4 regions of the Paenibacillus allorhizosphaerae genome follow, and region 3 is predicted to be linked to each of the others. Evidence: riboswitches for the same ligand, from Rfam matches in the RefSeq annotation. Region 3 holds a riboswitch; each other region holds the start of a gene.
The links. A riboswitch is a leader RNA that binds a small molecule or an ion and turns the genes downstream of it on or off. The one in region 3 is predicted to bind cyclic di-GMP.

Region 1 (7,490 bases), on a different contig from region 3:
TACCGGTACCAGATCGAAGCTTCCGACGCTGCAGGCAACACGGCGCGTACCGAGCTGCTTGAAGCGGTAACGGCCAAAGATGCTGCCGCGCCGGCCATGCCTTCCGACATACGCGTCACTGCGCTGAGCGGTCACGAGCTCTTGATTTCGTTTACCCCGCCGGGGGATCCGGATTATACTGGCATGCGGATCAACGTCGTGCGCTACGGCAGTGCGGGCGGCAAGGATGGAGCGGGACAGGCGCTGTTCGCGCCGGCAGGTACGGCAGCGGTTCGTACGGGAGTGCTGATGCACGGCCAATACGAGGTCATTTTGCAGGCTCAGGATACGAGCGGTAACGTTTCAGCTCCCGTCACGTTGAATGTGAAGCTGAACGAGGGGGAAGGACGGTAGGCCCTTTTCTGCCGCTTCAGATCTTTTGGGAGTCCGCCGTATCTTCCGGATTTCCCGAAGCATTAACCGCATGCATCTTTTTACAATAACGAACTAGGAAAAACAAAACGGCCTTAGTCCAATGCAATTCAGGACCAAGGCCGCTTTATTTTTTGTACTGTCCGCTTGACGAGGTTCAGTTCACATCGTCTTGGAACAGGTGCGCATTTTCGTTTTCGCGATTATGGCTCGTCGATATATTCGTCTTGGTCGGCGAACGCATCGGCCGGCGCATCGATTTGCCCGAGATCCGCAACGGCACAGTTGTCGTTTGTCAGTGCGTTTTCTTCCTGCTTCGATGTTTCCGCGTGCTCGTCATTATATTTGGCCATGGAAGCACCTCCTTTCGAAAGGTTAGTTTTCCCAAGGCGCGTTATTTTTATTTCAGCCCCGGAACACCTAAATATTCACGTATAAATACTTTAGTGGCCGAAGAGAGCAGCCGGTTTTTCAAAAATGCAATGCCGATTTTGCGGGCGGGAATCGGTTCGGCCAGACGGATTTCCTTCAGCTTGCCGGTATCGAGCTCGCTTTGCACGAATTGCCGTGTCACAAACGAAATGCCAAGTCCGGCTTTGGCGAATTCGACGAGCAGATCGACGCTGGCCAGCTCAATTTCCGGCTCGAGCAGAACGCCGTGGGACCTGGCCATGTCCTCGACAAATTTGCGGGAGCTGCTTGTTTTCGTGAACAGGATGAGCGGATGGGAGACAAGTTCGGAGAGCTTCAGCACGTTATCGGTCAAATGAAAAAAACGCGGACCCGCAACGAAACGGTCCTGCACTTCGATCGTTTCCATGACGACCAGCGCGGGGTCTTCGACCGGCATTCGGACGATGCCGAAATCGATGCGGTCTTCTTTGATCAAACGAATGATTTCGGGCGTTGTCCCGTGCGCAACATCGATCCGCAGCCGCGGGTGCTCGCTGCAAAAACGGCCTAGATGCGGCAGCAAGTAATGTTTGCATAACGAATCGCTGCTGCCTAGACGCAGCTCGCCGCGCATGAGCTGATGCATTTCCGCGATATGCCGTTCCGCCGATTCGATGGAACGGAACGCTTTGTCCACCTGCAGCATCAGCAGACTCCCTTCCTCCGTCAGCTTGACCCCTTTTGAACCGCGGTGAAATAACGCAACGCCGAGCTCCGTTTCCAGCTGTTTAATCGCGTGGCTGACGCTGGGCTGGGTAATGAACAGCCGTTCCGCCGCGCGTGATAAGTTGAGTTCTTTTGCCGTCCAGTAAAAGACTCGGTACAATTCCAGGTTGTTGATCATGCTATTACCTCCATCTATATCAGCTATGCAAAATATCGATTTCATAAATAGCAGCTTCGTCTATTATAATCGGTTGTAAAGCAAATGAACATCTATAAGCAATGGGATTGAAGGAGGAGGATTTGCATGGTTATTCAAAACAACAAATCGATTGATGAATTGTCGGTTCAAACGATCCGCATGCTCGCCGTCGACGCGGTCAATCGCGCCGGCTCCGGGCATCCCGGCATGCCCATGGGCGCAGCGCCGATGGCTTATACGTTGTGGTCCCGGTACATGACGCACAGCCCGAGTCATCCGGACTGGATCAACCGCGACCGTTTCGTCCTGTCCGCCGGTCACGGGTCCATGCTGCTGTACAGCCTGCTGCACTTGTTCGGATATGATTTGCCGCTTGACGAACTGAAGCGGTTTCGCCAGTGGGGGAGCAGAACGCCGGGCCATCCGGAATTCGGCCATACGCCGGGCGTGGACGCGACAACCGGTCCGCTCGGGCAAGGCTTCGGCATGGCGGTCGGGATGGCGATGGCCGAGGCGCATATGGCGGCTGTGTACAACCGGGATCATTACCCGGTGATCGATCATTTCACGTATGCGATTTGCGGCGACGGCGATATGATGGAAGGCGTAACCGGGGAATCCGCTTCGCTCGCCGGGCATTTAAAGCTCGGCAAGCTGATTGTGCTGTACGATTCGAATGACATTTCGCTCGATGGCGACCTGAACGTGTCCTTTTCGGAAAATGTGCTGATGCGGTTTGCCAGTTACGGCTGGCATACGCTGCGAGTGGAGGACGGCAACGATCTTGAAACGATCGGCCAAGCTTTGTCCGAAGCGCAAGCGGACCCGCGTCCTACGCTTATTGAAGTGAAGACGGTCATCGGCTACGGCAGTCCGAACAAGAGCGGCAAAGCGGGAGAGCATGGGTCGCACGGCGTTCCACTCGGTCATGAGGAGACATTGTTGACGAAACGGTTTTTCGACTGGCCGGCCGAGCCGGAATTTTTCGTTCCCGAGGAAGCGAAGCCTCATTTTGCCGCATTGAAGCTAGCGGGCGACCACAAGGAAACGGCATGGCGCAAGATGATGCAAAGCTACCGCGAGGCGTATCCGGAGCTTGCCGCGCAGTTCGATACGGCGGCCGCCGGCCAATTGCCCGAAGGCTGGGATTCGGCGCTGCCGTTATACGGCCCCAGCGATCCGCCTGTGGCGACGAGATCAGTGTCGGAACGTGCGATCAATGCCATTGCCGGGACGGTGCCGTTCCTGATCGGCGGCGCGGCGGATTTGGAGACGTCTGTAAAAACGAACATCAAGGCATCGCATCGGTTTGCGGCTCCGGATTACAGCGGGCGCAATGTGTTTTTCGGCGTACGGGAATTCGCGATGGGCGCGGCCTTGAACGGCATGCTGCTCCATCGAGGAGTCCGTCCGTTTTGCGCTACGTTCTTCGTGTTTTCCGATTATTTGCGCCCGGCGATCCGCCTTGCCTCGCTGATGCGGCTTCCAGCCGTCTACGTGTTCACGCATGACAGCATCGCCGTTGGGGAGGACGGCCCTACGCATGAGCCGGTGGAGCAGCTGGCTGCGCTCCGCGCCATTCCGGGCATCACGGTGCTCCGTCCGGCGGATGCCAATGAGACGATAGCCGCATGGAAGTTCGCGGTAGCGCAAAGCGACGGGCCATGCGCTCTTATTTTAACGCGGCAGGCGCTGCCGATATTGCTGGGCACGGCGGAGCTGGCGCCGGCAGGCATCGCGCAAGGCGCTTATGTTTTGTCAGAGGGGGAGCGGTCCGTTCCGGATGCGCTGGTCATTGCCACCGGTTCGGAGGTGCAGCTGGCTTTGGAAGCGCAGCAAAGGCTGCGCGAACGCGGCATTCACGTACGTGTCATTAGCATGCCCAGTTGGGAGCGGTTCGAGAAGCAGCCCGAGGCGTACAAGCGCGCGGTTCTTCCGCCGGAGGTGCCGATCCGGCTTACGTTGGAGATGGGGTCGACGCAAGGATGGCGGGAATATGCAGGCGATCGGGGAGCGATGATGGGGATCGATCGGTTCGGCGCTTCGGCCCCGGCTTCCGTATTGATCAAGGAATACGGCTTCACAGCAGAAGAAGTCGTACGTCGGGTCGAGCTTTTGTTGAAATGATGCGGCCCTAGGCCTGACGCTTCATGAACTTTCAGCGAGACTTTCATCCGTGTCATGTGAAAAAAAGAATAATATGGACAGCTCGCTCATATTCATAGAGTAACAGCGACTACATTGAAAATGAGAGATACCCTATGGAGCGAAATATGTTTTCCGAGCTGCTTCACGATTTGTTTAAAATCTTCCTATTCCAACTGTATATCATAGTGTTCAAGCATGCCCCGTGGATACATCTGCCGATGGTCAAGGAGATCATGTTTGTATATTCTTTGATTTTTTTCGGCGTCTTTTTTGTATCACTTTATTCTCCTGTCCGGAAAGCGGAGGAAGCAAATTCCGGTGTCAGTCAGGAAGCAGCTTGATGGGGGAATGCGTTACCGTCCGATCCAAACAAGAAAGACAGCCACATTTTTGTGGCTGTCTTTCTTGTTTGATTCATTATACTGCGGCAGGCTGTTGCTCGCTTGCTTGTTCCTGAAGCCATTGGGACATCACCTTCAGCGAATCGCGCAATTCGATCAGCTGCCGTTCGGATGCTTGACGCATCGTCGATTGCAATTGCTGCGAAAGCTCTTCCCCTAAAATATCGGTTAAATTGTTTTGCATTTCCACTGTTGAAATGGTTTCGTAACGTTTGTTCATCATCTACCGCCTCCTCGAATGATGTTCAAGATGATGCAGCCGGAAAGTTGATACTAGCGTGACTCTCCTATACGCGAAAGGAAGGCATAGACATACGGGCCTATATCTTTCGGCAGCTGGCTGACATTGTGCAATGACACTGTAGTCCCTTTAGCTTTGCGTCCCTGACTTTCATCAGGTTTGCCGTTTATCGAGATAACCGTAACGTGACCCCATTATACCACAAGACCCATCAAAAATCGAGTTTATTAGACAGTGTAGTTCTAATTACATAGGCATTAAGTACTTATTTCCGGAGCGGCTTCAGCGGCTCTATCGGTGGAAGCATTCAACAGCCGAACGATGTCGCTTAGCGTCTTGATCGAATAGTAAGGCTGCACGCTAAGGGAAGAGATATCCATCTCGCGATGATTGACCCATACCCCTTTGATTCCCAACGCTTGAGGCGCCTCGATTTCCCATTTGAAGTTATCTCCGATTATCCATGTTTCGCTTGGGTGCACCCCCAATCGACTCATGGCCATGTGATAAATCCCGGGTTCCGGTTTGCCGATACCGCATTCTTCTTCGATGAAAATATCGTCGAAGTAGGGGGACAGCTGGAATCGATCGATTTTGCTTCGTTGGCCATGCGAGCTCCCATTCGTAATGAGCGCCAGTTTCATCCCGAGCGCACGTATGTATTCCAGTGTCTCGACCGCGCCCGGAAACAGCGTAATCGCCGCATCGCGCGAACGGCCGTACTCGTCAGCAATTCGATGAAGAAGAGATGCTTCTTCTTGAACAGGAAGACCGGCATCGGTCAGAGCCGTCTCGACAATATGCCTCCTTGTTTCATTCATCTGCAGCCGCCCCGTACGGTGCCTGTCCGCATCGCTCCAGTACCACTGCGCTTGCTTTTTGATCGCCTTAACCGCATCGTCTATAGCTGCTTCCGACCACGCAGGAAAGTGATTCATACATGCGTTTTTCCAGCAAACATCCAGATCGACGCCGTAATCAAATGAAATAATCGTATCGTCCAGGTCCAGTAATATCGCTTTGGGCAGCAAGACTGTCCACCTCCGGAGATGAATTCACAGGTTCTTCCATTATTATAAACGAACCGGACCGCTACGTCTGTATATTGCCAAAACACGTTATGATATAATGTGAGACAGCGATTCCAAGTTGAAGCAAGCAGGTGACCTTATGAAGGATGGAAAGGCAATGACATGTCCCCTCTGCGGACGCGATAACGATTGCGGCAATGTTGCAGGCAAACCGCACGGAACATGCTGGTGCAGCAAACAAAATTTCCCGAAATCAATATTCGAGCTCGTGAAGCCGGAGCAGTTGGGGAAATCCTGCATATGCAAGACGTGTCTCGAGCGTTTTAAGGATAGAAACGGGGTTGCGACCGGCGACAGTGGGGGGAGCCGATGAGTAATTTACATCGAATTTTATGGATCGACGGACAAATCCGCTCGCTGCGCTATCCGAACGTCAAAGCGATTGCCGAGCGATTCGAAATCTCGATCCGCCAAGCGTCCCGGGATTTGAGCTATTTGCGGGATACGCTGGGCGCTCCGCTTCAATACTCTCACAAGCATCAAGGCTACCGCTACGACCAACCCACCTATGCGCTGCCTTCCGTTTTCCTGACGGAAGAGCAGAAACAATCCCTGGTTTACTTATCGATGCAATACAAGCAATCCGGTGAAAAGCATGAAGCTCACATCGCGGAAATATTATCAAGACTGGCATTAGACGAACAACGAAGCAGCTCTGTGCAAGCGGTGCTCCCGTATCCGCGAAAAATTCGGTTTACCGCCGAAGCGGCGCAGCTGTACAAAAAGCTGCATGAGGCGGCGGAACGATATAACAAGGTGCGCATTAGTGATAAGGAGCCGGATATGCTGCCGCTACTGCTGAGCCCGTACAAGCTGTTCGCGTATAAGGGAACCGACTATGTTCTCGGCTATGTTGAGCCGCATCATGAAATTCGCCTGTTTCCGCTCGAGCAGTTGCAGGACGCTGTAGTCACCGATCAGACGTTTGAATACAAGCCGCTGCTGAGCGGGACTTGGTTTGTTCAATCGCTGCTGCGCGCGACGAAAACGGCGGTTGTCCGATTCTACATTCCCGAATATGCGGCAAAGCTGCATTTGCCTTGGATGCCGCTCGACCATAATACGTTCCGGATCGAGTTCGACGATGTGCACTATTTTTTTTCGCGACTGCTGTCCTGTCCGTCCGATTTTCAAATCCTGTCACCGCAATGGTGCGTCAACCGGTTTAAAGCTCATTTGGTGAAAATATTACGCAATCATACGAAGGTATGACATTATACGGCAGACCCGTTCGCTACAATGAGGATGATTTGATCCTAAAAGGAGGAGCTGCCATGACAACAGCAACAGTATTGGAACGTCTGCACTGGAAACCGATGTGGGTATCGCATCTCGGAAGCGTCAAAGGATGTCTCGATTATTTGAATATTCCGGTTTCGGAAGCGTGGTTGATGGGCGCGACGGGACACGCGTTCCTGATCAACGTCGATTCCCGCGTGACGGCGGTAGGGCCTACCGCGTGGAATACGGAAATGCTGATGAACCTCGCAAGCAATGTCGGCTGTGTCATACATGCCGTTCACGGATGGAAATCGGAGCCGGATTTTCAAGCCAAGCAAAAGCTCGCCTGGGACAATACGAAGCGCGCGATCGATCAAGGACTACCGTGCTACGGGTGGGAGCTCGGGATGCTCGAATATTATGCCGTATGCGGATACAACGAGCACGGGTACTATTATTCCGGGATCGGCACGGCGGACTTTCGGGCGGAGATCGACTCTAGATTCAAGGCGGATTTGACGCAGGGCAGCATATCCGGCGATTTGCAAGCGGAGCTGAAGCAAATCGGCATTGCCGTGTCTCCCCAAACCGATGTCCGCCAGCGATTCGGCTGTTTCGTGTTCACGGACGACAAGACGGGCAAGCTGCATTCCGTTCTG
Region 2 (7,490 bases), on a different contig from region 3:
TTGGTGTAATCTCCAGGATAGTCGTGCGCCCGAGTTTTGTAATTTCGGATACGGAAGAGCTCCATTCGCCAATAACCATTCCGTTCGTTGCCCTTATTCGGTAATTATGCAACGTTCCAGGCATAACCTCTTGGTGCACGAAGTTCGGATCAATCACACTGACAACGGTGGTTCCGTCGATCTCCACATCATATCCGGCGGCATAAGAGACAGGGTTCCATTGAACCGTGACGGTCGTTTCCGTAGAAGAAGTACCGACCTGTTGTGGTACGCCGATTGGATACAAAAGTGATTTCGGTACGACGCCCAGTGGTTGTGATGCGCTCTTCCAAGATAATTGGACACGTGAAGTACCGTTTGTCTCGCGGTATTCAAGCCGTATATCGTATCGTTTCCCGGCTTCGAATGGGATGGCCACCTGCTTAACGCTAGAATTATGTGCCTCCCAATCATCAATTATTAGATTTTCGTTAACCCAGAGCCTCGCTCCCCCGTGCGCTTCGGTGATAAGCGTATAGGTTTCAGAATAGAGCGGTTCGATCTGTCCGGTCCATCTTACAGAGAATTCGTCACCTCGAACGCCGGGGGCAGGAGAATTATGATTCCAATCAAATTCGACTTGACTATCAACACGGGTATGCTTTAGGTCTGTCAACGTTGTCTGTTCAAAATATTCTCCTTTCAGCCCCGTCCCATGCCCCGCTTCCGGTAAAGTCGATTTATAGATGACCGGACTCCAAGGTCTCGGCCCTCCAGGCAGAGTGGCTCTCACTCTATAACTATGTCCTGTATTCGGCTCCAATTGATAGTGGGTAAAGACGGTTTCCGTTACATTTGCAATGACTGTATTATCCGCTTCGATCTCGTAGTTCAAGGCCCCGGGAACTCTGTCCCAAGATAGGGTTATGCTTCTCGCCGTACTGGCAGCCTTCAGGTTCGTCGGTACTTCAGACTGAACAGTGAGGCTAATGAGGCTTGTCCAATCGCCTACTCCTTGTTCATTTCTAGCGCGTACCCTGTATGAATGCGTAGTATCGGCCATTAAATCGGCATGCTCGTATTTCGTGGCTGTCCCAAGATCGATGATACTCCCATCCACCTCAAGCTCGTATCCTAGAGCACCGGGTACAGTATCCCAAGTTACGGTTACTGTCCGATCGATTGCGTTCGCTTGAAAATTGGCAGGGACACCGCCTCGCGTTATTGCGTTCAAAACAGGGCTCCAATCTCCCGTAATTTCAGGAACTTTCGCCCGCACGCGATATGTATGAGTTGAATTGGCGGCAAGCGGCTGGTGAACATAAGTTAATCCCGAAGTGATATCGACAATCTGTCCGTCTACCTCGACGTCATATCCTGCCGCTCCCGGAACTGCATCCCATGTTATCGTAATGGACTTACTGTTAGACGAGTACTGCACATTCGTCGGAACCCCGGGAATAAAGGGTGGATACAGCTGACTTTTTGGAATAACTTCTTTAAGTTGACTCGGGCTGGACCATAGCAGCGTGATTTTGGCGGCTCCCTGGTTATCTTTGTATTCCAGCTTAATGTCGTACAATTGTCCGGCAGTAAAAGAAATTACAGTACTGTCTTTTACCATCCCGTGACCGTCCCAATTATCGATCAACAATTGTTGGCCCACCCACAAACGAACCCCGCCATGTGCTTCTGTATATAAAGTGTACTTTTCCGAATATTTCGGTTGTATTTTTCCGCTCCATCGTATAGTAAAAGCACTCTTGTCCAAAGCCGGATCAGGAGAATGTCCTCCCCAATTGAAGTTCACTTGGTCATCCAGTCGTATAATCTTTCGATCGGAGAAATCGTCGCTGTTAAAATATTCTGCCCTAAGCCCACTACCCTGTCCGGGTGTCGAAACCATTGGGGGTATAATGACCGTTAAAAATATTGACCAATCGTTATTTTTAGCACGTACCCTGTATGAATGCGTAGTATTAGGCTTCAAATCGACATGCTCGTATTTCGTGGCTGTCCCAAGATCGATGATACTTCCATCCACCTCAAGCTCGTATCCTAAAGCACCGGGTACAGAGTCCCAAGTTACGGTCACTACCCGATCGACTGCATTCGCTTGAAAATTGGCAGGGACAATACCTCGTGTTGTTGCGTTCACAATAGGGCTCCAATCTCCCGTAATTTCAGGAACTTTCGCCCGCACGCGATAGGAATGTGTTGATTTCGCGGCAAGGGGTTGATGCACATAGATTAATCCCGATGCGTTATCAACAATCTGTCCGTCTACCTCGACGTCATATCCTGTCACTCCCGGAACTGCGTCCCATGTTATTGTAATGGAGCTGCTATTGGATGAGTACTGCACATTCGTTGGAACACCAGGAACAATGGGTGGATATAGCTGGCTCTTTGGAATAACTTCTTTTGGTTGACTCGTGCTGGACCATAGCAGCGTGATTTTGGCGGCTCCCTGGTTATCTTTATATTCCAGCTTGATGTCGTATAATTGTCCGGCAGTTAAAGATATTACGGCACTGTCTTTTATCATCCCCTGACCGTCCCAATTATCGATCAGCAATTGTTGGCCCACCCACATACGAACCCCACCATGTGCTTCTGTATATAAGGTGTACTTTTCTGAATATTTCGGTTGTATTTTTCCGCTCCATCGTATAGTAAAAGCACCCTTGTCCAATGCCGGATCAGGAGAATGTCCTCCCCAATTGAAGTCCACTTGGTCATCCAGTCGTATAATCTTTCGATCGGAGAAATCGTCGCTGTTAAAATATTCTGCTCTGAGCCCACTGCCCTGCTGGGATGTAGGCCCCAATGGCATAACTGCTGACGTCGTGACATACAGAGGATCACTTTTAGCAGATGTATTGCCCGATTGGTCCGCCGCCAAAACCTCATATTTGTATGCAGTTCCCGAAGTTAGCCCCGAGTCGACGTAGTATACTTTTCCCGTTTGGTAAACATTGTTTCCTACTGTAGCGATCTGCAGATTGTTACGGTATACCGCATAAGTCACAACACCTTGATTATCTGCAGCGATATTCCAATTTAATGTAACTGAGCTGCCTGTAACTTGTGACGCATACAAATTTTGCGGAGCGGAAGGAGGAATTGTATCCGCTGATCCATTTGCGTGAACATAGTTCTGTTTGCCCAAACCCGGCAGTGCCAACGGCACTATAAGTTGGAACAACAGAAGCAACGACAAACAAGCAGAGATATTACACAACCACTTTACTTTTTTCAATAATAACAACTGTTATCTTCTCCCTTTTCTAAAATTAAACAGCAAAAAACAAGCCAATCCTGGCAACCCGGCTACCGTACTCCTGAACTCAGAGTTTAGGCCCGTGGCTTTGCGTCCCTCCCTTTCGGCGAGGTTTGCCTTTTTTCAGTTCACTTGTTTTCTAGAAAAAATCCTAAGTCTTGGGTATTCAGTCCTAATTGATTCGACAAATCAAAACAATATCCTTCTTTATTTGGCAAAATTATTTATTTATTTTTACGTTAGATTATACGGGGGGGAGGGTGCCGGCGAGGCCGATGGGCAGATACGGACCGTATTTCAGATCCGAATGCCACAGACGATTGTGGTAACGTTATTGAAACCTACGAGCGGCGACTCCAGATTCGGCGTACATGCGCATATGTCGCGTACTGTAACCGCGCTGGGCTAATCTCTCCTAAAGGGTGTTGCGCTTGATTTCGCCGGGCTGGATGCGACCTTCCCATTCGAAAATCTGAATGATCTGCGCAACGCTGCGACCCGGCTTTTACAACATATAGCTCTTGACGGATGGTATGTCTAGGAAAGACATTATTTTGGATATACGGTCTGAGATTGGTCATGAGTACGAGAGCCTGCAACTAGATTTGGTTTCTCACAGCAGGAACTGTTCTCCTATTGAAGGGGTTTAGAATCGTACATTTGCTGGAATTGATCGGTGGGGGGCGTAATATGTATGACTCAAAAATTCCTCAGTAAAGAATGAGGTGCCGCGGCACCTCATTTCCTCTTATGTATAATCTTTACTTTAAGTAGCTATAATAATCATGTTAAGCGGTTTTATTTTAGGGTAGGGACCACATGTACTCTTTTCGAATTCGTGTGGTTTCTCTGTATGCGGGTCAAAAAACGAGATTTATAGAAACTGTTATAGTCTGCTGAATCCTTGGTTTTACTGGTTTTTTGGCTTTCGTATTACGTTCACTTAGGCTCGTTTTGTTAGTTTAGGAGAGGTTTTTTCACCAGTTTTACACCAACATATCACCAGTTTTACACCAAATTTTTTACAGCAATATTACACTGGTATTTACACCATATTTAACACCAATAGTACCAAAAAAGGCTCATTACTGGACACATGTTCCCAGAGAAATATGTATGGGTTCATGTGAAGGAGATAGGTTTACACCATGATCATACATGCACCCAAAGAGGATATATGTTGTTAAAAACCGCGAAATACATACACCTCAATGTAAATCCATGTTAATTTCGGGTGAAATACTAACACCAATTTTTACCGCCCTCCCAATTAATTCCTTGTTCACGGAGCTGCTGCACGTAGATTTAACAAGGGCCTAAACGACTTTCGTTACCCTTTTCCACACCAATTTTAATTGGTGACAAATGGGTGCATGTAGTTTGGTTCGAACATCATGCTTGCAACTGTGCGGCTAAGTCTTACCGGATACGCTTAAACTCAAGACGAGGTTTAGAAAAACCCACTAACTCATGCGCTGTTCTTACGACTTATATTAAACTCCGCGAGTCTGTAAAATAGTTTGTGTAAACTCCCAAATCTATTAAAATGGAAATAGATGAAAGGTTGGGGAGAACAGATGGGACTCTGGACGAAATAGCAATTGCGAGCATTTATTAAGGAAAATAACTTGGTAACAGCCCAAGATGCACAGAATGCCTTGAAGGACTCATTTGCAGAGACGCTGCAGGAAATGCTAGAGGCCGAGATGGATACGCATCTAGGCTATACAAAACATGACACGAAGACGAAAACAACCACGAACAGCCGGAACGGTAAAAGCAAGAAAACGGTCACCAGCGAATACGGCGAACAAGAAATTGCAGTGCCTCGCGACCGTTTGGGCGAATTTGAGCCGCTGGTAGTTAAGAAGCATCAATCCAATGTAACCGGGATCGAAGATCAAAATCGTAGCCTTGTACGCTAAGGGGGTGAGCACTCGGGAGATCCAGGATCACTTGCAGAATATCTACGGCATCGAGGTCTCTCCAACTCTGATCTCCAATGTCACGAACAAGATCGTTCATTAAAGAATGGCAAAATAGGCCGCTACAAGGCGTGTACGCGGTGGTGTTTCTGGATGCGATTCACTTTAAAGTGAAGCAGGATGGAGCGATTATCAACAAGGCAGCCTACATGGTCATCGGCATCGATTTGGATGGGAACGAAGATGTACTGGGCATGTGGATCGGAGAAAAAGAATCGGCCAAGTTCTGGCTCAGTGTGCTCAACGAACTGAAAAACCGCGGTGTTCAAGACATTCTGATCACCTGCGTGGACAACCTGACCGGCTTTCCCAGGCCATCGCGGCCTGCTATCCTCAAACGGAGATTCAGAAATGTATTATCCATCAGATTCGCAATTCGACCCGCTATGTATCATACAAAGATTTGAAAAAGGTCACGACTGATTAAAAACGATTTACAAGGCTGCAACCGAAGAAGCAGCCCTCGTCGAATTGGACCGGTTTGAAGAAATCTGGGGAGCCAAGTATCCACTGATCATACAATCCTGGCGTAAGAACTGGGATGAGTTGGCGACATTTTTCAAGTATCCGCCTGAGATCCGTAAGCTCATTTATACAACGAACATCATTGAAAGCTACCACCGGCAACTGCGGAAAGTAACCAAAGGCAAGAGCATTTTTCCTGGCGACGATGGATGTCACACTCAAGTGGACAGGACGTGTCCAAAACTGGGGGCAAATGCTGCTTCAGCTCTCCGTATTTTTTCCAGACAGGGTGGGACAACACTTGAGATAATTTCGGATTTTTTCCCCTCGGGGAAATGGCTGCAAAAGAGTTTACACAAAATTATTGACAGACCCGACTCCGCATCGTAGTATCAGGTGAATCCTCACCGTTATGAAATCCATATCTTTTTCACCTTTGATAAATAATTTCCAATCCTTGTGTTTACTCATTTTGTTAGACCCTGGATTCGTCATAAACACAGTACCAAGCAATGTATCCTCATCATTTAAATAAATTTTTGTGTTTGTTCTTACTAACTCCACACCATTTGGATTGCTTAATTCTTCGGACGCCAGGTTGATAACAATAGAATTGAAATTAAAGTAATAACAATCAATGCAATAAAATTAAATCCTCCTAAAGCACAAAATATCAAGTAGTAACTGCTGGAAAAGACTTCTTAACCTGAGACGGAATTTTATTTTCTGGAACTACAAAAGGGGGCACTTCATCTTCGGCTGCAGAAAGGAACTCTTACACACTTCTCTTAATTTCCAATTAACTCTTTTCTAATATTATTCAGACGAAGAAATCTAAACCACTCATCTGCAAACGAGATATTCATTCGAAAAATTTTATTTATCTTTTCTAAATCAATCAAGACTGAGCTCTCGTACGGATTATTTCGAACTAAATTGTTGTATATATCAGCACATTCCTGTTGACATTGTACAATTATGCGATTTATGTTCTCCGTTACTTTCAAGTCCGCGCTTTGCACCAAGCTTAAATATTGATCCTCAGTTTCAGCAAATAATTGTCTAATTGCATTGATCTTAAAACCGTGACGGACATTGAAAAGATCAGCCTTTTGTAAAATGAGCATCGTTAAATTTGTACAAATGACCGTCGTGATCGTTTGAAGCGGCAACAACAAATATTCCGGTATTCCAAGCTGTTTCTCAAAGTACTCAAACACTAACTCGAGCACAATCGTTGTAATCGTCACACCAAATAAATTAGTAACTGCATCGGCTTTTTCACTTCGACTAGTATTTTTATCACATATTATTTTTATGGCATCTACCGTTGATAAAACCAATTTCTTTGCCATTGCCAGCAGTTTTTTGACCGTTGCTTTTACCATATTAATGAGAAGATCAAGAAATGACTTAATAAAATTTTTCATAAAGGCTGTTCCAATAAATTTAAGGCTCTCGCTTAATTTTGAATATGCATATTTAGCTATTCTTTTCGTTGCTTTACTCAATCGTTCCAAAGCTTCTTCGAGTGTATCCGCCTTATTTTTCAATAACTCTTTTATTTCGTACATAAGCGGGGGCATTATATAATAGATAACTTGTCCTGCAATAACTTTCCCCATTGATTTCAGTGCTTTCTTTCCTGCATCTGTTGCAACTTTCTTATATTTAGCTTCCTTTAGTATCACTTTACTTTCGGCATTTTGAGAAGCTTTGATATTTCGAACTAACTGATTCTTTACTGATTTAGGCACCTTTCCTTCTTCATTCAAGTA
Region 3 (7,490 bases):
TTGACGAATACGGGCGATTGTGCCAAAAACGCGGCTTCGAAGTCGTAGTCGGTTTTCATGCGTTTCTTCATGTCGTTCACCCCATGTTTAGGATGCGGACCGATTCCCATTTTCATCCGTTCATATAAAAATAATGATTACCTGCGGTGTCACATTGCCGGCAACGGCTGCATATAATGTTTTGGTTGAACAAGTTGATGTTGGAGGGATTCCGGTGGTTGTTACAGAGGAGCTTTGTGAAAAAGAATTGGTTATGCACAAGCTGCACGACATGGGGTTGGATCAGATCGCCAATTGGATTCATGCTTTACCCGAGGACAAGTGGAAGACGCTGTTCATGCTTTACTGGCCTACGCTTGTTAAAAAATGCGGCATTGAGGCATAAGTTTTCGTCCTACATAGCTGCATAATGGTGGAAGAAAACCCTTGACCCTTCAAGGGTTTTCACATGATTAGAGCCAATTTTGGAAAAAATTTGAATTTAACTTTGAACCGCGTTGATAGACGTATTCCGTACAAGAATCTCATTCTTACGAAGCAGCATTTCGAATGTCTTGGCCGGGAGCGGCTTGCCGAATAAAAAGCCCTGCACCTCATCGCAGCCGTACCGTCTGAGATATTCGTACTGCTCGACCGTTTCCACTCCCTCGGCAATGACATTGAGTCCCAGGCTGCGGCATAAGGAAATGATCGTATTCGCTATGACCGCATTCGGTATTTGCTGGACGAATCGCCGATCGATTTTGAGCGCATGTACATCGAACTGCATCAAATAATTCAAAGAAGAGTAGCCTGTCCCGAAATCGTCGATCGAAATATGGATGCCCAAGCTGCGAAGTTCCCGCAATTTCACGATGTTCGTATGTTCCGACCGCATCAAGCCGCTTTCCGTTATTTCAATCTCCAGCCATTCCGGGCTCAGACGGGTTTGTGCGATCACTTCCTTGATCATCGGAATGAAATCATCCTGCTGCAGCTGTCTGGACGAACAATTGACCGCGACGCGCACCGGGGGCAATCCTTGGTCCTGCCAAGCTTTGTTTTGCCGGCAAGCCTCTCTTAACACCCATTTGCCGAGTGGAATAATAAAGCCGGTCTCCTCCGCAAGCGGTATAAATTCGAGCGGAGAGATGGTGCCGCTCTCCGGATGATCCCAGCGGATCAACGCCTCGACGCATTGAATTTTACTCGTCCCCGTATGATACCGGGGTTGGTAATGCAGCACGAATTCATTTTCCCTGAGCGCGCGGTTGAAGTCGCTGACCATCATGAAATTTTTATATATTTTTTCGCTCATTTTCGGCTCGTACAAACCGTAATCCTTTTTGCCCCTTGATTTAACCTGACACATCGCGATATCCGCATGTTGAATTAAATCCTCCGCCCGGCCGCCATGGTCCGGAAACAGGCTGATCCCGATGCTCGCGCTGATGTGGAACAAATGCCCGGCGTAATAAAGCGGTTCTTCCATAATGCGCAGCAGCTGTTTGCAAAGCAACTCCGCCTCTTCTATTCGGTCGATCCGGGAGAGCACCGCAAATTCGTCCCCGTCCATTCGAGCGAGCACCTTCGTTTGCGGCAGTGCCTCCCGGATTTTACGGGAAACGACCTGCAATACCCGATCTCCCATTTCATGGCCGAACGTATCGTTGATCGGTTTAAACCAGTCCAATCCCAAAAAAAGGACGCCGACTTTGGAACGCTCCGACTCAGCCGCCGTCAATGCCTGCTCCAGCCGTTCAATGAAATAACGCCGGTTGGGAAGGCTGGTCAAAGGATCCAGATAGGCAAGACGTTCCATCTTTAGGCCGGCATGATATTTCTCTATAATTTCTCCGAGCAAAAATGACAGCATCTCGACCACTTTTACATTTTCTTTGTTCGGCGTACACACGTGTCTGGAGTATACGGCGAATGTGCCAAGCACCTTATTCGACGCGGATAATACCGGCAACGACCAGCAGGACCTTATGTCGAGCCGTCGCGCTATATCCCTCCACGGACGGCAGGCGGGATCGGACCATAAATTCGATACGATCACCGTTTTTTTGTGCCATGCCGCCGATCCGCACGCCCCTCTTCCCGGGCCGATCTTCACAACGTCGATGGATCGGCTGTATTCACCCGGCAGACTCGGTGCGGCGGCCAGCTGCAGCATCTCCCCGGTTTCATCCACCAGATGAATGGAACAAATCTTGTCTGCAAATATCGTTTCTACGATTCTGATCAGCTTATGTAATATGTCGGATAAAGGCCGTCCGTTCACCATCATTTCCAATACTTCTTGGTGGCCCTTTATCATGAGTCGGCATCCTCCTGTCCGTTTATTTGGATGTTCATCGCTGACGATCCTTCGTCATCGGTCTGCTTTTCGTCAATATCCCTCCCACGAGAAATAAAAAAAATCCAGTCCGAATAAGACTGGATTTGATCGTAGCGATCCCTTCCTAATTCGGCAACCCGGCTGTCGTAGCGATCCCGCTTTAGACCCGCAGCTTTGCGTCCCCACTTTTCAATGGGTTTGCCCTTTGTCGTTAGAACATTTCAAAGAAACGATCAGTAGTTATATTGACCTAGTCGCTTAGATTCATATGCATCACTTATTATACACTTACATAATTCGACAGTAAATATAAAATTTTGCGTTTTTTTGCTCCTCTTATGCCGGATCCGCCGGAAACCGCAGGCCGATTTGCTTTCTCGCCTCATCCATGATTTCCATCGCCGTCAAGGAGACGGCATGAGAGTTCATAGTAGATTCGACGCAGCCTTTTTGCAGTAACCCGATAAATTCCCTCACCTCATGCGACATTGCGTTGGTAGTGTCTGGTTCCACTACACTCTCGACCCTTCCGTCTTTATAGCGAATATGGACATGGCCCGGATCATTGATTTTATCGATCACCATCGTTCCTTCCTCACCCTGGATTTCGGCAGGCAAATCTGAATTTGAAATTTTCGAGTGCATGACGACGGCCTCCATGTCCCGGTACTTTAGAATCAGACTTCCTTCCCCGTCCACTCCGGAGTCCAGAAGGATGCCGCTCGCCTGAATCCGCTCCGGTTTCCCGAACAAAGCCGCCATAGGATAAATGCAATAAATTCCGAGATCCATCAAGGAGCCGTTGGATAATTCTGGATTGAACGCGTTCAGTACTTTTCCTTGCTTGTAAGCGTCGTACCGGGACGAATATTTGCAATAGCTCGCAACATAGCGCCGCACGCGTCCGATTTTCGGCAAGTGGTCGCGGATCGCCTGAAACTGGGGAACCGTCGTAGACTTTAAAGCCTCCATGAGCAGAACACGGTTGTTTACGGCAGCCGCGATCATGTCCTGCACTTCGCGTGCATTGGAAGCGAACGGTTTTTCACACAGTACGTGCTTCCCGCGATTCATGCAGATGATCGCCTGCTTCGCATGAAAAGCGTTAGGGCTGGCGATATATACGGCGTCCAGCTCATGACTTTCTGCCATGCGCTCCAGATCCGTAAAACGGTGCGGAATATCCCATGCCTCCCCGAATGCGCGAGCCTTCTCCTCCGTGCGCGAGTAGACGGCGGTCAGTGCAAAGTGTTCCGACTCGCGAGCCGCTTCAATAAATTTCTCAGTAATCCAGTTCGTTCCGATAACCCCAAACCGTATCATTGGCAATCCCCCATCTCTAAATTGAAAAACACCCCTTGTATGGCAGCGGAATACTCTCACTTTACCAAACGAAGAGATGTTTTTCATGTCGGAACGAAGAAGCTTTCGCTTCCCCATTCCGACAGTTCGGTTGCTGTGCTATGATGCACCGACGCAAATAGCTGCCAGCGCTTGTGCCTGCGTTCGGTTACTTTTTGCCCGCTTTCAACTCGGTCCACAAGCGGTCGTATACTTTAGCCTGCTCGCCGGTGTCCTTGATCCACTCCGTTTGCTTGAGCTGATCGGCGGTCAAGTTCAGCATCGGGATGCTGCGGAATTCTTTGCTGTGCAGCGCTTGCGCTTTCTCGTTCGGATCGCTGTAGCCGATCGACTCGTAGTTTTTGGCGCTCACTTCCGGCTCGAACATGTAGTTGATGAATTTTTCGGCGAGCGACTTATTTTTCGCCCCTTTCGGGATCGCGTAATTATCCGCGAAGATGAGCGCGCCCTCCTTCGGAACGACGAATCCGAGATCGATGTTTTTTCCTTCGCTGACGATTTTGGCCGCATCTCCGGACCAGACCGTACCGATCCAAGCTTCCTCGGCGATAAATTTTTGCTTGATGTTATCGGTATCGAAGGCGAGCACGTTCGGCAGCAAATTTTTCAGATCGGCAACGGCCGCTTGCAGCTGCTTTTCATCTTTCGTGCTGTTGGAGAACCCGTTCTTTTTCAGCCCCATGCCGATGACTTCCTTTTGGTCGTCCAGCAGGATGACTTTGCCTTTATACTGCGGCTTCCACAGATCGGCCCAGCTTTGAACCGGATCTTTGACGAACTTTTTGTTGTATGCGATGCCGGTTACGCCCGACGTGTAAACCAGCGAATACTTGTTGCCGGGATCGAAGGGCAGGTTTTGCATGTTCGCGGCGATGTTTTTCGCATTGGGGATATTGTCCTTATTCAGCTCTTCGAGCAGCCCGAGCTTGATCATCGTCGCCACCATGTAATCGGAAGGCTGGATCAGGTCGTACTTGGAACCCCCTGCCTGCAGCTTCGCAAGCAGTTCTTCGTTGTTCGAAAACGTATCGTAGCGCACTTTGACGTTAAATTTTTTCTCAAACTCTTTCAATACTTCCTCGTCGAAATTGTCCGCCCAGCTGTAAATGCGCAGCTCCTCCTTTAAAGAACAGCCGGAAAATACGGTGAGCGCGAGCAGCAGGCAGACCAGCAAACTTGCGTAACGTTTCATCGCATGAAGACCCCTTTCCTTGGACTAAAATATTATGATCTCCGCCGGATTCGTTCCGCAAGGGTGACGGAGCCTATCGTAAACGCAATCAGCAGCGTACACAACGCATTGATTTCGGGGGAAATCCCCCTTTTCACCAAACCGTAAATGTAGAGCGGCAGCGTCGTCGAGCCCGGACCGGACACGAAGAAGCTGATCATGAAATCATCGAGCGATAAAGTAAAGGCAAGCAGCGCCCCCGCGGCAATCGCGGGCATAATGACCGGCAGCGTCACATGCCGGAACGTCTGCCACGGCCCGGCCCCGAGATCGCTGGCCGCTTCTTCGTATACGCTGCTCGTTCCTTGCAGCCGCGCGGAGACGACGGCGTACACGAACGACAAGCTGAACGTCACATGCGCAATGATCATCGTCCCGGCTCCGAGCGGAATGAGCAGCTGGCTGAACATGCCGAGCAGCGAGATGCCCATCACGATGTCCGGCACGACGACCGGGAGCAGCAGCAGCGCGCGAGCCGCTTGTTCGCCCTTCATCCGGTACCGCTCGAGCCCGAGCGCCGCTCCGGTTCCAAGCGCGGTAGCGATGAAGGTAGATACGAAACCGACGAGCAGACTGTTCAGCAGCGCTTCGATCACCCGTTCGTTCGTAAAGAGCGACGCATACCACTTCCACGTCCAGCCTTGCCACACCGCATTCACCCGCGAATCATTAAAGGAGTACAGCATCACGACCGCAATCGGCACGTACAAAAAAGCAAGTACGGCCCATATATACACGGACCATCGCCGGTGATTTCCGGTCACATCGTCCCACCCCGCTTCGCTCCGCCGGCTCCGGTCAATCGGCTGACCCACGACTGCATGACGCCGATGGCCGCCAGCGACAGAATGATTAGATACACCGATAAAGCCGCACCGAACGGCCAGTCTCTTGCAGACAAGAACTGGTTCTGGATGACGTTCCCGAGCAGTTGGGATTTGGCCCCTCCCATAATATCGGGAATAACGAACATGCCGATCGAGCTGACGAACACCAGCATGCAGCCGGTGAACACCCCGGGCAGCGACATCGGCCATACGACCGCCCAGAACGCGCGGCGCGGGGCCGCACCCAGATCGGAAGCGGCTTCAAGCCATGACTTATCGATCTTCTCCAGCGTCACATAGACGGGTAATATAACGAACGGCAGCAGCGTGTACACCATTCCCAGAAACACGGCTTCTTTGTTGTACAGCAGCTGCAGCGGCTCGCCGATCCACCCCAAGCGCTCCAGCAGCGTGTTGATCACCCCTTGCGAACGCAATAAAATGACCCACGCGAACGAGCGGACAAGCATGTTGATCCAAAATGGAACGAGAATGAGCAGCAGCAGCACGTTTTGCCATTTCCGCTGAAACTGCGTCATCGCATACGCGAACGGGTAGCCGATCAAGGCGCACAGCACCGTCGTAACGATCGCGAGCAGCAGCGTCTCCCCTACGATTTGTACATAAATCGGATCGAGCGCGCGTATGTAATTCTCCGCGGTAAAGGAGTAAACGATCCGGCCGTAGCTATCCCTGCCCATAAAAGACAACGCACCGATCCCGAGTACGGGAACAGCAAAAAAAAGCCCCAGCCACGCGACGGCGGGAACGGTCAACCATCCGCCTTTGTTCACCGGGCCAGCACCACCTCATCCCGTGAAGCCCAGCCGTAGGCTACCTTTTGCCCTGTGCGCCAGCCTTGCACTTCATCGCCGTATCTATACACAAGCAAGTTTGGGCCGCCGCCATCCGGCCGCACATACAGCTTGAGCAGACTGCCGGTGTCGGCCATATCTTCGATCATGCCGGTTCTGTGGCCTTCGGGATGCGGTTTGTCCCGCAGCGGAACCAACTTCACTTTGTCGGGCCTGACCGCGTATGTCCTCCCCTGCTCCTGCAGCGTATTGTTTTCGCCTATAAAGGACGCGACGAACAAACTCGCCGGATGGGCGTATATGTCGCGCGGAGCTCCTACCTGCTCGCAGACGCCCCCGTTCATGACGACAATACGGTCGGATAACGTCATCGCCTCTTCCTGATCATGCGTGACATAAATAAACGTAATGCCGAGCCGCTTCTGCAACTGCTTCAGCTCATGCTGCAAGTTTTTCCGCAGCTGAAGATCGAGCGCCGCAAGCGGCTCGTCGAGCAGAAGCACCTTCGGCCGGTTTACGATCGCCCGCGCAACGGCCACGCGCTGCTGCTGTCCGCCGGAAAGCTGATGAGGCTTGCGCCGCTCCAGACCGGTCAGGCGGGTCAGCTCCACCACCTGCAGCAGCCGTTTTCGCTGTTCCTCCGCCGGCACTTTCTTCATCCGGAGCCCGAACAGGATGTTGTCCTCCACCGTCAAATGTGGAAACAGGGCGTATTGTTGAAACACCATGTTCAAATCGCGTTTGTAAGGCGGCAGCAGCGTAATATCCCGGCCTTCCAAAACAATCGATCCCGAACTCGGCTGCACCAGCCCGGCCAGCATACGGAGCAGCGTCGTCTTGCCGCAGCCGCTCGGCCCCAACATCGTAACGAATTCCCCGGGTTCGATCCGCAGGGAAACATCGGTTACGGCGGACTGGTCATCGTAAATTTT
Region 4 (7,490 bases), on a different contig from region 3:
GACATTCGTCAGCTGAATGTAAGTTGGCGAAGAGGAGACATATCCGACTTGGCCGGAGGCATCTTTGACTTGGAGCCAATTGTCATTATAAGTACTGACGATATCCAGCATTTCACCCGCCTGCAAAAAACGGATGCGTGCGCCGGAGGTGGAGGGCTGCTCGCGGAAGTTGACGGATTGGATCACCTTCACTTTTTCGGTGTCGTAGGAAAAGGCAAATGCATGATATGGAATGACCGCTAGCGATACAGCGGCGCTCATCACGAGTGCGATAAGCTTTTTTTTCATTGGCGGAAGCCTCCTGTTGTTGATAAATCTACCTTTCTACCGATAATGATAGCATACGGACGAATCAAGAAAGAGTGGGAAAATATGGGTAATCCCGGATGAATAAATAATGGATGCATGCCCTAAGTACTAAAAAATATCCCTATTAATTTAATTGTTAAATAATCCAGATACCACGGAATTATATTTATGTTGTAATCTATTAGAAGCAAGTACAATGGGATCTTGTTGATTTGATGTTTTGACGCAATATGAGTCTCAGGACACGGACATAAAGACTGCGAGTGAATTGATTTCGCCCCTTGAGAATAAGTGAAATGTTACTTAAGGATTCGTTTTGCGCTAAGGCCGTTTCGATGGTCGCGCGTGGTAATTTTTACGCCGCTTTGGTACAATCGACGAAGAAACTGATGAGGATGGAGGGGGGAACGGCCATGAGCCATTTGCAGCAACAAGAAGTGAACGAGGCGGCATCCGTAGAAATCAGGCCGATTCCGGAGGAGCATTTTCCGGATACATTAAATCTTTGGTCGTTCGCTTTTCAGATGACGTACACTCCGGAAGATATTGAGCGTCGTAAATTGGATATGCGCGATTACGAGCTTTTGGGTGCCTATGTGGAAGACCGGCTTGCCGCGGCTATGAACATTTTGGATCTGAAGACGTGGATCCAGGGAAAAGCGTTCGACATGGGCGGCATTGCCAGTGTGGCGACATGGCCCGAATACCGGCGCGGCGGTCTGGTCAAGAGGCTGCTCGATAATGCGCTGCACTCCATGCGGGACAAGGGACAAACGGTTTCGTTCCTGCATCCGTTTCAATTCGGCTTTTACCGGAGATTCGGCTGGGAGACATACGCAGAGTACAAAACATATGAAATCCCCACCGCGCTTATGCCGAAACTGTCACCGCAACCGGGCCGGATCGTTCGTTCATCGCCAGACGCAGGCTTGCTGAATCCGTTGTATGAAGCCTATGCCTCCCGGTATAACGGCAGTTTGGTTCGAAGCGAGAAATGGTGGAAGGACCGCATATTCGGTAGGAGACAGGGAGAGATTGCCGTTTATTACGATGAAGCGGGACAGCCGGGCGGCTACGTGCATTATCAGGTGAAGGACCGGGTATGCACGGTGCATGAGCTTGTAGCGCTGCATCACGGAGCCCGGCTCGCCTTATGGCGTTTTCTGGCCGATCACGACTCAATGATCGATAAGTTGAAGCTGAACGCGCCTGCGGATGACCGGCTGCCGTTCTTATTGGATAATCCGCGGATCAAACAAGAGCTGGTACCGTATTTCATGGCGCGAATCGTGGATGTCTCCGGATTTTTGGAGAAATATCCTTTCGTCTCCGGAGTGGAAGACTGCGTACGTTTGGAAATCAATGATGCCCAAGCGGCATGGAACAACGGCACGTTTCTGTTGAAAATCGATGAATCCGGAACCGCCAAAGTAGAAACGGGGGGACCGGAGACTGGGGAACATCCTGTGCTCAGCTGCGACATTCAGACGCTGACGGCGATGATGCTGAGCTACCAAAGGCCGGCGTTCCTGCATGAAATCGGCAGACTGCAGGGGCAAGAGGATGCGCTCGACGCGTTAGAACGGCTGATTCCTTGCCGGCAAACGTATTTGCCGGACTTCTTTTAAGCGGCGACATAATTATGTTTTAACCCTCGCTCGATCTGCATCCAGATGCCGGGGGTTTTTTGTTTACTAGTTTCCTGATATTTATTTTTCTGTTTAGAACAAACTATATGAAATATTTTGCCAATTGAAGCAGGATATTGTTTCAATGTGTCGAATTCATAGGTCTACATACCTATGATATAGGACTGTCAGAGAACAAGTGAACTGAAACAACGGCAAACCTCTCGAAAGGGTGGGACGCAAAGCCACGGGCCTAAACTCCAAGAATCGTATCTGGGGTACGGTAGCCGGGTTGCCAGGATTGGCTTGTTTTTTTGCTGCTTATTTTTAGCAACAATTATCCGTGAACCTCACGTACAGCAACTACGATAAGCATACCGACTTGTTTTTGCCAGAGGGACTAGATCCGCAAACGATCAAAGGATGCTATGCACTAAAGCGAGGAGCGTGAAATGGGAACGATGGAAATACGATGGTTTCGAAGGCTCGGTATATTTGGCTTAATAGCAATGGTTTTGACTAGCGGTGCAGTCCCTGCAAGTGCGGAGGGGGCAGGCACTCGCTTGACTTCTGAATCGGATCAGGTGCTGCCCATGCAGCTGTATCATGCGGGAGGTGCGTCGGTGAAACAGCAGCCAGTCTTCCGCTCCAACGGCGAATACGAGTGGAAGTGGATGAATCGAGGGAATGCCGCCGGGCAAAGAAATTTGCTTTCGGATGGAAACGGAACGTTCTACTACTATGATTACAGCAATATCATTCATGCGATCGGTCCGAATAATGAACTCAAGTGGATGTCGGTGCCACTGAAAAATGAGATCGTAAGCATGTGGTTAACCAATAATGGCAATATCATCGTTCGGGCGCAAGTCACGAAATCGACTGTTCACGTGATCGGAAAAGACGAAATACCGGCAAAATCCGATCATGTGCTTCTTTTGAATCGGGATGGTCAGACGCTTCTGGATATTACGTTAATCAACCCGAATGATAATTTTTTATTTTCGATTAATGACCATAACCGGATTGTTCTTTTGACCTTGGAAGGTATTGTAAGTTACGATTTATATGGACATAAACAATGGACTTACAGAGACGAGATCAAAATCAGCAAGGACAAGCTGGGACAAATTTTTACTAATGTAATGAGTTTTGAACTTAAAGCCGGCGGTATGGTAACGCTGTTGACTCGGGAAGGGCAATATATCACGATCGATTCGAAAGGACAACGGGTGTCTGCCGTTAAGGCTGTCCAAAAAACTATAAAAATTGGCGGAACAAATTACATCATGCTGCAAGGCGAAGACGGATTGTATTGGCAAGGGGACAAGCGTTTGACCGAAGAGGAGTTTAGAGCTGAGATTGAAAACCGGCCCCCAAGACCGAAACAGACAGTGCGTACCGTTGTATGGTCCGGTAGAAGCTATTCGAACACATCGGAGGACAATGCTCTGGTCGCCAAGGATCAGGAAGGGAATATATTGTGGACATATTTTACTCCCGATTCACAGTACGGATATCCCACGAATATCGTTTGTAACGAAAACGGAGACGTATATTTTACCGATTTCGGCGGCAATATCTACGGGTTGGATGCTCAGGGGAACGAATTGTTCCGTTTAATTCGCAATAACAAGAGCCTGACCTCAAGCGAACTTGCGGTGACGCCGGACGGCGGGTTACTTGGGAGAACCGGTGAGATCGGAATGTTCCGCATTGGGAAGCGAAGTATCGGGGTGTCGGTCAATGGCGAATCCGTATCGTTTGAACAACAACCGCTGCTGATGAACGGTACGACGATGGTGCCTTTTAGGCCGGTGTTTGAGAAGCTTGGGTTGCACGTGGACTGGAACGAGACTACCCGAACGATCCAAGGGTCGAAAGAGGGGATGGATATTCGGCTGGAGTTGGGTCAAACCGAGGTGACAGTCAATGGAGAGCGTACGGTGTTATCCGCTGCTCCGGAAATCATCAACGGTACGACATACGTTCCGCTACGATTTGTAGGCGAGGCATTGAAGCTTCAAGTGGAGTGGGATGGTATGAACCGGGAAGTGCGAATCGGTTCCCCTGACCAATTGGCGAAACAGGCTGTCGTTCGTTTCATGAAGCATGTAGAACAAGGCGATGATTTTAAAGCAACGGCTGATTTAAGCGACTCAAGCCAATCGATTAATGAGCGTGTGCCAGCACTGGCCCCGTTTTTTAAACGAAAGCAATGGATGAGCGATATTCAATCGATGACCGCCGTTGAAAGTAGTGAAGATACGATCATCGTGAACACGATTCAACGGGATCGGAGCTACAATTTTGAAGAAATACGCGAACAAGTTCAGAATCACTGGTATCAAGTCAAGCGGACCCCGGACGGACAGTGGAAACTGGAGGACGCGGATCTTTTTCAACGCGAAACGATATTTCAGGAGGAACATGAACATGAACATGAAAAGTAAGGATCACGGAAAATCCTTTTTCGATGGATTTAAAGAATGGAGAAAGTTCGATTCGAGCGGTAACTTAAAACGACGAGCAAAGGAATGAGATAAATATGTTCAAAAAACTGTTATCTGTTTTATTAACCGTAAATCTAGTATTTTTTATTATCTTACCTACCGCGTTTGCGGAACAATCGGATCCGGGAATTATACTTTATCTGGATGGAACTAAGATCACGTTTGATGAAAAACCGCAAATCGCGGGTGGGACTACTTTAGTCCAAGTCGCCCCTATTTTCAAATCATTAGGCTTAGAAGTTGAATGGGATCGTGAAACTGAAACCGTTACGGGAAAAACAAAAGATATAAACATTCAGCTTACGATTGGGGAAGCGGAAGCGACGGTCAATGGTGAAAAAAGGAAGCTAGATGCCGCTGCTTGCATAATCAATGGTTATACATTTGTTCCCTTGCGTTTTATAGGCGAATCCACCGGCAGCAACGTCACTTGGGATGAAAAAAGCTCAACTGTTTTTATAACAAGGCCGATTGCCGAGAGTTTCGTGAAAGACCTAAATTTAGACATAAATAAAGAAATGACAAAAGAGGAAGTTAGGAAACAAGAGAAATCCCACTTTATTTACCAAGACCAAAGCGGTCTATTATTTGAGCGAAGTATTAACGGACAAAAAACGTTGTTGTCGTATGATTTTAAAGATAACCAATTGCAGAGCGCAATGTACACAATTTCTGAAAAATATATAAAACATATATCTTATGTTAACGAATATGATCATATAAAAGATATGCTTACCGAGCATTACGGACCTTCCGATTTCGAGTCTGCAAAATGGAACAATGACTTATATCGGAAGGATAAAGGCCAGTGGGAACAGGCGGTAGCTCTGAATCATGTCCGTTTTACTACGTACTGGGACACACGAACCGTGAGTGTCATGTTAACGCTTGATAATTATAAATCCAATAAATCGATAACTCTATATATCAAGTGCAAGTAGGAAAGAGAGCAATTTCGATCTTTCATTGGAATCCGTTGATTAAAACAAAGGAGCGACGCGGCTCCTTTGTTTTAATTTGTTACCGTCACAGGGAAAGTGTACCCCTAAGGTTTCACGGAATCACTAAGCCGCGTATCCGGCGCCGGATTCGGCTCCTTCTTCGGTCGTGCCAGCAGCCAGTGCATCAGATCGTATTTTTCCAGAAACGGCTTGATCGTTTTTAAGTTTCCTTCATATATATACGTTTGATCCTCAGTGCTGAACGCCAGCAGCTGGGGATTTTGTTTTTTTTCGGACGGTATGATGAGGAATAAATCCCTGCACTGAAACGACAGCCCCGCCTGCGAGACGGACAGCGCCGGTTCGAACGGAATGCGGATAATAATCCCGGTATCGTAGCCGATTTTCGCTTTTGGCGAAATCGTTTTGGCCTGCTTCAGCCAGCCTTCCGCTTCCTGGCGTATAGCCGCAGAATTCGGAATCGCTCCGACGACTTTCTCCTGTCTGACATCATAGATGAGTACGGGTTTTTCGGCTTGTTCCGCAGCCGGTTTTTGGTCGGGCGAAACAAAAGCGAAGGCAGGTACAGGCAAAGCAACGACAGCAATCAGGCTTAATGCAGCAAAGAGGCGCATCCATACCGGCAAACGCCGCAGCGACAGCGTACTTTTCATAAGGCACCATCCTTCGAGAGGTAATGTTACCTTAGTATAGCCTTCTTTCAACGTCGCATGCACCGGGGTGGAAGGGCGCTTTTGCGCAGGATTGGACACGGCTTTCTCGCGCTTCTTGCCCATAGGCTAGGGGCTACTAGACTTAGGTCCAGTTCGAAAAACCGCCGCAGGTCCGTTTTGTAAAAGCGCGATTGGGCCTAAAATGAAGACATGAACAAACGATAACTAAGCGAAAGGCGGTGACTACATACAATGAAAATGAATCGACACAAGGGACTGGCGGTTCTGTTGATTTTCTTCGGCGGCTTGATCCTCTTGAACAAGTTGGGCGTGCATACAGGGCATCTATTCGGTCACATCGCGGGGTGGTTATTCCCGGCGGCAATGGTAGGCCTCGGGTATTTGGGGCTCGTTAATGGAAGAAGAACGATCGGTTGGGTGCTGATTGTCATCGGCGGTCTAATTCTGCTGGGGAAACTGTCCGGATTAATCGGGATCGCGATTGCGGTCGGGCTGATCGTATTCGGAATCTCCATGCTTCGCAATAGATCGTTCTTGTAAACAACGAGCAATCGAGCAAAATCTTAAGCAAAGGTGGTTGAAGAGAGCATGAGTCTAGGCAAACGATTCCGCGACATAACGGTAGCAACCTTTAATGAAATGTTGGAGAATGCCGAAGATCCGGTACGTATGATCGATAAATATTTGGCCGCGCAATCCGAACAGATTCGCGAGTCCGAAAGGCTGCTGCAGCAGTGCCTGTCCCACGCAGCATCGCTTCGCCAGCAATACAGCTCGGCGGAACAGCTGAAGGAACGCCGGGAGCAGCAAGCCATGCTTGCGCTAAAGGCGGGGGAAGAGGAGGTGGCGCGCATCGCTCTGCAGGAAAAGATGCAGCAGGAAGAAAAAGCGGTGCAGTACAAAGCGCTGTATGAGCAAAGCAAGCTCGGCATTGTCGAACTGGAGGAGCAGCTGCAGCAACTGCGGATCGATTTCGACGAAATCGCTTCGAAGCGCAGCTACTACATCGCCAGACTGGAGTCGGTCAGACTGCAGCAGCGCATGAACGAAAGACTCCGTTCGATGGGCGGAGCGCCTTCTCCCCGGGTATTCGACCGGCTGGAAGAACGCGTATCCGATATGGAGATGACGGCCCGTACCTTGAGAGAAGTAAGAGGGCATCTTCGCGAAGCGTGGTCCGCAGCTGGCACGGCGGCGAGCAGCGCGCTTGAGAAAGAAATGGCGAAGCTTCGCTCCAAATTGGAAGAGGAAGGCTGGAGAAGGCCATGACCAGAATATACCGTTCCCGAACCGACCGCAAAATAACCGGCTTGTGTGGAGGCCTGGCCGAAACGCTCGGGATGGACGCAACGCTGCTGCGTTTGATCGTTGTGGTAACGACGTTCTTTTCCGGCGGGATCATGA

Region 1: it holds a riboswitch for cyclic di-GMP, as region 3 does, so the genes downstream of both, ACFQI7_RS03465 (hypothetical protein) here and ACFQI7_RS25380 (bifunctional diguanylate cyclase/phosphodiesterase) in region 3, are expected to answer to the same signal.
Region 2: it holds a riboswitch for cyclic di-GMP, as region 3 does, so the genes downstream of both, ACFQI7_RS32660 (PA14 domain-containing protein) here and ACFQI7_RS25380 (bifunctional diguanylate cyclase/phosphodiesterase) in region 3, are expected to answer to the same signal.
Region 4: it holds a riboswitch for cyclic di-GMP, as region 3 does, so the genes downstream of both, ACFQI7_RS27210 (copper amine oxidase N-terminal domain-containing protein) here and ACFQI7_RS25380 (bifunctional diguanylate cyclase/phosphodiesterase) in region 3, are expected to answer to the same signal.

The regions. Positions count from the first base shown of each region.
Region 1 covers NZ_JBHSRV010000001.1:823,489-830,978, reverse strand. The annotation lists gene ACFQI7_RS03485 (phosphodiester glycosidase family protein) at 1-393, shown strand, start outside; gene ACFQI7_RS03480 (hypothetical protein) at 615-764, opposite strand; gene ACFQI7_RS03475 (LysR family transcriptional regulator) at 812-1,708, opposite strand; gene tkt (transketolase) at 1,835-3,856, shown strand; gene ACFQI7_RS03465 (hypothetical protein) at 4,295-4,501, opposite strand; cyclic di-GMP riboswitch class I at 4,607-4,693, opposite strand; gene ACFQI7_RS03460 (HAD family hydrolase) at 4,777-5,550, opposite strand; gene ACFQI7_RS03455 (cysteine-rich CWC family protein) at 5,690-5,923, shown strand; gene ACFQI7_RS03450 (helix-turn-helix transcriptional regulator) at 5,920-6,822, shown strand; gene ACFQI7_RS03445 (hypothetical protein) at 6,885-7,490, shown strand, end outside.
Region 2 covers NZ_JBHSRV010000017.1:63,380-70,869, forward strand. The annotation lists gene ACFQI7_RS32660 (PA14 domain-containing protein) at 1-3,172, opposite strand, end outside; cyclic di-GMP riboswitch class I at 3,300-3,390, opposite strand; partial or broken gene ACFQI7_RS37945 (transposase) at 3,525-3,764, opposite strand; partial or broken gene ACFQI7_RS32665 (IS256 family transposase) at 4,864-6,022, shown strand; gene ACFQI7_RS32670 (hypothetical protein) at 6,501-7,490, opposite strand, start outside.
Region 3 covers NZ_JBHSRV010000008.1:119,528-127,017, forward strand. The annotation lists gene ACFQI7_RS25370 (hypothetical protein) at 1-71, opposite strand, end outside; gene ACFQI7_RS25375 (hypothetical protein) at 215-385, shown strand; gene ACFQI7_RS25380 (bifunctional diguanylate cyclase/phosphodiesterase) at 482-2,302, opposite strand; cyclic di-GMP riboswitch class I at 2,452-2,536, opposite strand; gene ACFQI7_RS25385 (Gfo/Idh/MocA family protein) at 2,660-3,646, opposite strand; gene ACFQI7_RS25390 (polyamine ABC transporter substrate-binding protein) at 3,834-4,877, opposite strand; gene ACFQI7_RS25395 (ABC transporter permease) at 4,910-5,680, opposite strand; gene ACFQI7_RS25400 (ABC transporter permease) at 5,677-6,537, opposite strand; gene ACFQI7_RS25405 (ABC transporter ATP-binding protein) at 6,534-7,490, opposite strand, start outside.
Region 4 covers NZ_JBHSRV010000009.1:189,198-196,687, reverse strand. The annotation lists gene ACFQI7_RS27220 (C40 family peptidase) at 1-288, opposite strand, end outside; gene ACFQI7_RS27215 (GNAT family N-acetyltransferase) at 723-1,937, shown strand; cyclic di-GMP riboswitch class I at 2,142-2,237, shown strand; gene ACFQI7_RS27210 (copper amine oxidase N-terminal domain-containing protein) at 2,501-4,390, shown strand; gene ACFQI7_RS27205 (copper amine oxidase N-terminal domain-containing protein) at 4,486-5,391, shown strand; gene ACFQI7_RS27200 (hypothetical protein) at 5,496-6,065, opposite strand; gene ACFQI7_RS27195 (LiaF transmembrane domain-containing protein) at 6,318-6,626, shown strand; gene ACFQI7_RS27190 (PspA/IM30 family protein) at 6,675-7,355, shown strand; gene ACFQI7_RS27185 (PspC domain-containing protein) at 7,352-7,490, shown strand, end outside.